DNA from 2 places in the Serratia surfactantfaciens genome. Region 1 is predicted to be linked to the other one. Evidence: predicted binding sites of a transcription regulator. Region 1 holds the regulator's gene; the other holds the start of a gene.
The links. The regulator PhoB, encoded in region 1, activates phosphate uptake and scavenging genes when phosphate is short. The targets are predictions, from matches to a motif close to CTGTCATAAAACTGNCNNAT.

Region 1 (4,213 bases):
CAGCCCGGTGATGGCGGCGGTGATCTCCAGCTTGTCGCGCACTTTGTCCGCCAGGATCTTGCCGTCTTCGCGGCGGGCCAGTTCGACTTTCGGCGCCTGCAGGTTGCCGTCCGGCGCGTTTTTGGCGCGGCGCTGACTCCAGAAGGCGCGATAGCCGACGCCCTTGACCTCGAACTCGACTTCCGCCAACGATTCGGCGGTATGGCGGGTCATCAGTTCATTCTGGCTTGGCGTGACGTTGAGGCGCGGCGTCTGGTGGTATAGCGCCAGGCAGATGGCGTCCAGCAGGGTGGTTTTGCCCGCGCCGGTCGGGCCGGTAATGGCGAACAGGCCGTTGCTGGCGAACGGCTCGGCGGTGAAGTCAATCTTCCATTCGCCCTGCAGCGAGTTGAGGTTTTTTAAGCGCAGGCTGAGGATTTTCATGGGTTGTTCTCCTCGGCGTTGTGCTGCACCGCATCGACCACCTGGCGGAACATTTGGCGCATCCGCTGTTGGCGCGTTTCGGGCAGCTCAGTCTCCTGCGCCAGGCGCCGCTCGAACACTTCATTGACGCTCAGTTCGTTGAGCGTTTCCTTATCCTGCTGTGCGATCGCCTGGCGGCGCTGTTCTTTGCTGCGCCGCAGCAGCAGCACTTCCACCGGCAACTCGTCCGCCAGCAGCTGAATGCGGCGCTGGATGTCGCTGAGGTAGTCCTGCGTCGCCACTTCGATATCCAGCCACACCGGCAGCTCACCGTCATAATCGGCAAACTGCCGCAGCTGCCGTTCGATCTCGGCCAGATCGCCTTTGATCAGCTGCATGGGCTGAAACTGCGGGATCGTTAACGCTTCCACTTGCTGCAAAGCGCCGTCGGCGAAATCGACCATAAAGACGCTTTTGGCTTTGCCCAGTTCATCGAAGCTGAGCGGGATCGGCGAGCCGCTATAGCGAATGTGCTCCGATTTGGCGACGTTCTGCGCGCGGTGGATGTGGCCCAACGCGATATAGTCGGCGGGAGGAAAGGCCTGCGCCGGAAAGGCGTCGAGGGTGCCGATATAGATGTCGCGCACCGAGTCGGAGGTGGTGACGCCGACGGTGGTCAGGTGGCCGGTGGCGACGATCGGCAGCGGCAGGCCCAATTGGTCGCGGCGCTCGCAGGCCGCCTGATACAGCGTTTGGTAATGTTCGGCGATGGCTTCCTGTAACGCCTGCTGTTTCTGCGCGCCGGATTCGCCGGCGCGGCTGGTGAGCAGATCGCGTGGCCGCAAGAACGGGATGGCGCACAGCACCGCGCCCGGCTGGCCGTCGCGCCGGTTCAGCACCAGGATCTGCTGTTCGGGGGCGCCTTGCGCGCTCGCGATCACCGTGGTGTTCAGGCAGGAGAGCAGTTCACGCGATTCGTTCAGCGTCGCCACCGAATCGTGGTTGCCGCCCAGCACCACCAGTTGGCAGCCGGTGCGCTGCAGTTCCACCACAAAGCGGTTGTACAGTTCGCGGGCGTAGCTGGGCGGCGAGCCGGTATCGAACAGATCCCCGGCGACGATCAGCGCATCCACCTGCTGCTGCTCTACCTGTTCGATCAGCCAGTTCAGAAAAGCCTGGTGCTCGGCGGCGCGGCTTTTGGTGAAAAAGTACTGGCCAAGGTGCCAGTCAGAGGTGTGGATCAGGCGCATGACACTCCCGGGTGCAAAGGTAATGGCGATGATTATAAAGGCCGCGGCGCCGGCTGTCCCGGCGCAATGGCGAGGGCAGCGGAATGATTTTTCTTTACTGCGGGAAATAATCGCTATGCTTACTGCCTATAACAGCCGCTTTTTTTCATAAAAGTGTCACAAAACTGACGCATAATGGCGCCCGCAAAGTCGCTAACACATTGGCAGGATTGACGATGGCAAGACGCATACTGGTGGTGGAAGACGAAGCGCCGATCCGTGAGATGGTGTGCTTTGTGTTGGAACAGAATGGTTACCAACCGTTGGAAGCCGAGGATTATGACAGCGCCGTGACGCGCCTGTCTGAGCCGTTCCCTGATTTGGTGTTGCTCGATTGGATGCTGCCCGGCGGTTCCGGCATTCAGTTTATCAAGCATATGAAGCGCGAAGCGCTGACCCGCGATATCCCGGTGATGATGTTGACCGCGCGCGGCGAAGAGGAAGACCGGGTGCGCGGCCTGGAAGTGGGGGCGGATGATTACATCACCAAGCCGTTCTCGCCCAAGGAGCTGGTGGCGCGCATCAAAGCGGTCATGCGCCGTATTTCACCGATGGCGGTGGAAGAAGTGATTGAAATGCAAGGGCTGAGCCTGGATCCGTCCTCTCACCGCGTGATGGCGAACGATCAGGCGCTGGACATGGGGCCGACCGAGTTCAAGCTGCTGCACTTCTTTATGACCCACCCGGAGCGGGTTTATAGCCGCGAGCAGTTGCTTAATCACGTCTGGGGCACTAACGTTTATGTGGAAGACCGTACCGTTGACGTGCATATCCGTCGGCTCCGCAAGGCGTTAGAAACCAGTGGGCATGATAAAATGGTTCAAACCGTTCGGGGCACCGGCTACCGGTTCTCAACGCGCTACTGATCGCGCCGCGCTGGAGAATATGCCGTGTTAGAACGTCTGTCGTGGAAGAGGCTGGCTCTGGAGCTGGCTCTTTTTTGTCTGCCCGCCTTACTGCTGGGGCTGATTTTCGGTTATCTGCCCTGGTTCCTGCTGGCCTCTGCGCTGGCTGCGCTGGTGTGGAATTTCTACAACCAGCTCAAACTCTCCCATTGGCTGTGGATCGACCGCAGCATGACGCCGCCGCCCGGCCGCTGGAGCTGGGAGCCGCTGTTCTATGGCCTGTATCAGATGCAGCAGCGCAACCGCCGCCGCCGCCGCGAGCTGGCGCTGCTTATCAAGCGCTTTCGCAGCGGGGCCGAATCGCTGCCTGACGCGGTGGTGATGACCACCGTCGAAGGCAATATCTTCTGGTGCAACGGTCTGGCGCAGCATCTGCTCGGCTTCCGCTGGCCGGAAGACAACGGCCAGCACATCCTCAACCTGCTGCGTTATCCGGAGTTCAGCCACTATTTGCAACAGCAGGAGTTTTCGCGCCCGCTGACGCTGCAGTTGAACAACGAACATTACGTCGAATTCCGCGTGATGCCCTATTCCGAAGGGCAACTGCTGATGGTGGCGCGCGACGTCACCCAGATGCGCCAGCTGGAAGGGGCGCGGCGCAACTTCTTCGCCAACGTCAGCCATGAGCTGCGCACGCCGTTGACGGTGCTGCAGGGCTACCTGGAAATGATGGGCGACGAAGAGCAGGACGGCTCGCTGCGCAGCAAGGCGCTGAGCACCATGCAAGAGCAGACCCGCCGGATGGACGGGCTGGTCAAGCAGTTGCTGACGCTGTCGCGCATCGAGGCGGCGCCCAATGTCGACATGAACGAACGGGTGGATATTCCGCTGATGCTGCGGGTGTTGCAGCGCGAGGCGCAATCGCTGAGCGGCGGCAATCACGAGATCGCTTTCCGGGTGAACGAACAGCTCAAAGTGTTCGGCAATGAAGACCAGTTGCGCAGCGCGGTGTCTAACCTGGTGTACAACGCGGTCAATCACACGCCGAAGGGCACCCATATCGAAGTCAGCTGGCAGCAGACGGCGCATGGCGCGCAGTTCCAGGTCAGCGACAACGGGCCGGGCATCGCCGCCGAGCACCTTCCGCGCCTGACCGAGCGTTTTTATCGCGTCGACAAGGCCCGTTCGCGCCAGACCGGCGGCAGTGGGCTGGGGCTGGCGATCGTCAAACACGCGCTCAGCCATCACGACGCGCGGCTGGAGATCCTCAGCGAACCGGGGATCGGCACCCGCTTTATCTTTACCTTACCCAACCGGTTGATTGTTCCGGCCGCTTTATCAGAGAATGCGGTGAAAAATTAACGCGAGACACCGGTATGACCCGAATTACCCGAGGGCTGTTGCTTTGCCTGGCGCTGCTGGCCGGACGTGGCGCGCTGGCGCAGCCCGACGGCATGCTGGCGGGCAATCTGTCCAGCGTCGGCTCCGACACCCTGGCGAACCTGATGGCGCTGTGGGCGCAGGACTTCAGCCAGCATTACCCCAACGTTAATCTGCAGATCCAGGCCGCCGGTTCGTCGACCGCGCCGACCGCGTTGGCGGCGGGCGCCGCGCAGCTGGGCCCGATGAGCCGGCCGATGAAGGCGGCCGAGGTTTCGGCGTTCGAACATCGTTACG
Region 2 (4,213 bases), 820 kb from region 1:
AAGATCATCGGCTATACGCTGCAAGAGTGCATCGCCTTCGGCGACGGCATGAACGATCTGGAGATGCTGTCGATGGCCGGCAAGGGCTGCATCATGCGCGACGCGCATCAGCGCCTGAAGGATATGCTGCCGGAGCTGGAGGTGATCGGCTCCAACGTCGACAACGCGGTGCCGCACTACCTGCGTAAAATGTTCCTCTGAAATAACAAGGGCGCCTTGCGGCGCCCTTGGCATTATTTGTGCTGGCCCTGCTTCTGCAGGAACTGCACGCCCTTGTCCGGGAAGTCGGTGAACACGCCGTCAACGCCGGCCTGGTTGTAAATCACGTCATACAGCTGATTCACGTCGGTCACGTACTTCGGCAGCGCATCGGCGCGAATGGTGAACGGATGCACCGCCAGCTTGCTGGCGTGCGCTTCTTTCACCATGTCGGTCAGCACGATGTGGCCCGGCTTGGATTTATCCGCTACCACCAGCATATGGTAGTCCGGCCCGATGCCGTCGGCATACTGCGCGATTTTCTTCATCGCGCCCGGCTTGAACATCCAGTCGTAGTCGTATTCCACCCACTTGCCGTCGGCTTTCTGCTCGTAGGTTTCCTGCCAGTCGTTATAGGCGATCAGCTGCACCAGCTTCAGATCCATGCCCAGCTTCGGCTCCAGCTCGTTCTTGATGCGCTTGAGCTCGTTGGCGTCGAAGCACTGCAGGTAGACGTTGTCGTTCTTGCCGGTGTAGCCGTACTGCTTGAGCACCGCCAGTACTTTGCTGGAGATGTCTTTGCCTTCCTGCTTATGGAACCACGGTGCCTTGATTTCAGGGTAGATGCCGATGTTTTTGCCGGTCGAGTGGTTCAGACCCTGCACGAACTCGATCTCTTCCTGGAAGGTGTGTACGCGGAAGTCGGATTTGCCCATCGGGAAGCGGCCAGGGTAGCCCTGCACCTTCTTGCCGTTTTCGATTTCAAAACCTTCGGTGAACTTCAGCGATTTGATCTCCGCCAGCGTAAAGTCGATGGCGTAGTAGCGGCCGTCTTTACGCGCGCGATCCGGGAAGCGTTCGGCGACGTCGGTGACGCGATCGAGGTAGTGGTCGTGCAGCACCACCAGCTCGTTGTCTTTGGTCATCACCAGGTCTTGCTCGAGGTAATCGGCGCCCTGCGCATAGGCCATCGCCTTCGCCGGCAGGGTGTGTTCCGGCAGGTAGCCGCTGGCGCCGCGGTGGGCGATCACCACTTTGTCCGCCGCCTGCGCGGCGCTGACCATTGAGGTGGCGAGAATGATCCCTGTCAGCAGGGCTTTGACTTGAGTCCGCATTCCGTTTTCTCCGTGTTGTTGGGGGCAGGGTAGTAAAAAGGCCGCAGGGCGGCCTTTAAATCATGCAAAAGTCGTGTGACGGTTAGCCGCGCTTGCCGGCAGCGATTTCCGCGTGGTGTTTCTTCTCGTTCAGCATGGTCAGCAGCAGCAGGATAACCGCCAGCACGCCGCCGCCGATCATCACCATAAAGCCGCCGTCCCAACCGAAGAAGTCCACGGTGTAACCGACGATGGCGCTGGCCGCAACCGAGCCGCCCAGGTAGCCGAACAGGCCGGTGAAGCCTGCGGCGGTGCCGGCGGCTTTCTTCGGCGCCAGCTCCAGCGCATGCAGGCCGATCAGCATGACCGGGCCGTAGATCAGGAAGCCGATGACCAGCATACAGATCATGTCCACGGTCGGGTTGCCGGCCGGGTTCATCCAGAACACCACGGTGGCGATGGTCACCAGCGTCATGAAGAACACGCCGGTGGCGCCGCGGTTGCCTTTGAACACCTTGTCCGACATCCAGCCGCACAGCAGAGTGCCCGGAATACCGGCGTACTCATACAGGAAGTAGGCCCAGGAAGACTTGTCCAGCGCGAAGTGCTTCACTTCTTTCAGGTAGGTCGGCGACCAGTCCAGAATGCCGTAACGCAGCAGGTAGACGAACACGTTGGCGACCGCGATGTACCACAGCAGCTTGTTCGGCAGGATGTACTGCATGAAGATCTGCTTGGCGGTCAGCTCTTCTTCGTCTTTTTCGCTGTAGTCGTCCGGATAGTCGTTTTTGTACTCTTCAATCGGCGGCAGGCCGCAGGATTGCGGGGTGTCGCGCATCAGGGCGAAGGCGATCAGGGCCACCAGGATGGCGCCGAAGGCCGGCATGTACAGCGCCGCGTGCCAGTCGTTGAACCAGGCCATACCCAGCAGGAACAGCAGCGGCGGCAGGCCGCCACCCACGTTGTGGGCGCAGTTCCAGATGGAAACGATGCCGCCGCGTTCTTTCTGCGACCACCAGTGCACCATGGTGCGGCCGCACGGCGGCCAACCCATGCCCTGGAACCAGCCGCACAGGAACAGCAGGACGAACATGATGGCGATGCTGGAGGTTGCCCACGGCACGAAGCCCATGAACAGCATTACCGCCGCCGCCAGGATCAGGCCGGCTGGCAAGAATACCCGCGGGTTGGATCGGTCGGAGACCGAGCCCATGATGAATTTGGAGAAGCCGTAGGCGATGGAGATGCCCGACAGCGCGAAGCCGAGGTCACCGCGGCTGAAGCCTTGTTCGATCAGGTAAGGCATGGCCAGGGTGAAGTTCTTACGCACCAGATAGTAAGCGGCGTAACCGAAGAAGATCCCCAGGAAAATTTGCCAGCGCAGCTTACGGTAGAGCGGGTCTACCTTATCGCTCGGCACACGGGCGATGTGTGCGGCCGGCTTAAAAATACTCAACATGAGCGCCTCCGATGGCTTTATCTGTTATCACATCAATATGACCTTTTACGTTCATTTGATGATTGAGCGGATATCGAATGTGGTGTTTTTGTGTTCCATAACGAGCGCCATTGTCATCAAATACGCCTGGTGTCGCTGTGACGAATGGCGCAATTGTTACACTTTCATGAAACCACGGCGGATTTTGAGCGATTCGTTAACGTTATGAAATAGAAAAACGTCCAAAAATCGTGATTATGATCACATTGATGGTTTTTTGTGGACATTTTTATTTCGTTTCATGTTCGTTCTTGTTCCTTATCAAACAAAGACCCTAATAACCGTGGCTCAATAGGCTCATAACTACCGATCCTGAGGGAGCGAAATGAGCAGCTATTTTGACGGCGGCGAAACGGATGTGATCATCATCGGCGGCGGCGCCACCGGCGCAGGCATTGCCCGCGATTGTGCGCGGCGCGGCTTGCGCTGCATTTTGCTGGAGCGTCATGACATCGCCACCGGCGCCACCGGCCGCAACCACGGCTTGCTGCACAGCGGCGCGCGCTATGCGGTGACTGACGGCGAGTCGGCGCGCGAGTGCATCGAAGAGAACCGCATCCTGAAACGCATCGCGCATCACTGTATCGAGCGCACCGATGGGCTGTTCATCACCCTGCCGCAGGACTCGCTGGAGTATCAGCAACAGTTTATCGCCGCCTGTCGCCAGGCCGACATCGACGCCGAAGCGATCGACCCGCAGCTGGCGCTGCGGCTGGAGCCGGCGGCTAACCCCGCGCTGATCGGCGCGGTGCGCGTGCCGGACGGCACCGTCGATCCCTTCCGGCTGAGCGCCGCCAACATGTTGGACGCGCGCGAACACGGCGCGCAGATCCTGACCTACCACCAGGTGGTGGGATTGTTGCGCAGCGGCGAACGGGTGACGGGCGTGCGCGTTTACGACCATCAGAGTCAGCGGCGCTATGAGCTGCACGCGCCGGTGGTGGTCAATGCCGCCGGCATCTGGGGCCAGCAGATCGCCGAATACGCCGATTTGCGCATCCGCATGTTCCCGGCCAAGGGGGCGCTGCTGATCCTCGGCCATCGCATCAACAACATGGTGATCAACCGCTGCCGCAAACCGGCGGACGCCGACATCCTGGTGCCGGGCGACACCATCTCGCTGATCGGCACCACCTCGACCCATATCGACTACGACCAAATTGACAACATGCTGGTGACCCCGCAGGAGGTGGACATTCTGATCCGCGAAGGGGCGCTGCTGGCGCCCACTCTGGCGCAGACCCGCATTTTGCGCGCCTACGCCGGGGTGCGGCCGCTGGTGGCCAGCGACGACGATCCCAGCGGGCGCAACGTCAGCCGCGGCATCGTGCTGCTCGATCACGCCGCCCGCGACGGGCTGGAAGGGTTCATCACCATCACCGGCGGCAAGCTGATGACCTACCGCCTGATGGCGGAGTGGGCC

Region 2: the regulator PhoB is predicted to act here: its motif matches at 2,905-2,924, upstream of glpT (glycerol-3-phosphate transporter).

Annotation. Positions count from the first base shown of each region.
Region 1 is NZ_CP016948.1:356,392-360,604, forward strand. Features, by position in the region: gene sbcC (exonuclease subunit SbcC) at 1-423, opposite strand, end outside; gene sbcD (exonuclease subunit SbcD) at 420-1,652, opposite strand; gene phoB (phosphate response regulator transcription factor PhoB) at 1,868-2,557, shown strand; gene phoR (phosphate regulon sensor histidine kinase PhoR) at 2,582-3,898, shown strand; gene ATE40_RS01695 (PstS family phosphate ABC transporter substrate-binding protein) at 3,913-4,213, shown strand, end outside.
Region 2 is NZ_CP016948.1:4,653,043-4,657,255, forward strand. Features, by position in the region: gene yigL (sugar/pyridoxal phosphate phosphatase YigL) at 1-201, shown strand, start outside; gene glpQ (glycerophosphodiester phosphodiesterase) at 234-1,313, opposite strand; gene glpT (glycerol-3-phosphate transporter) at 1,396-2,751, opposite strand; gene glpA (anaerobic glycerol-3-phosphate dehydrogenase subunit A) at 3,116-4,213, shown strand, end outside.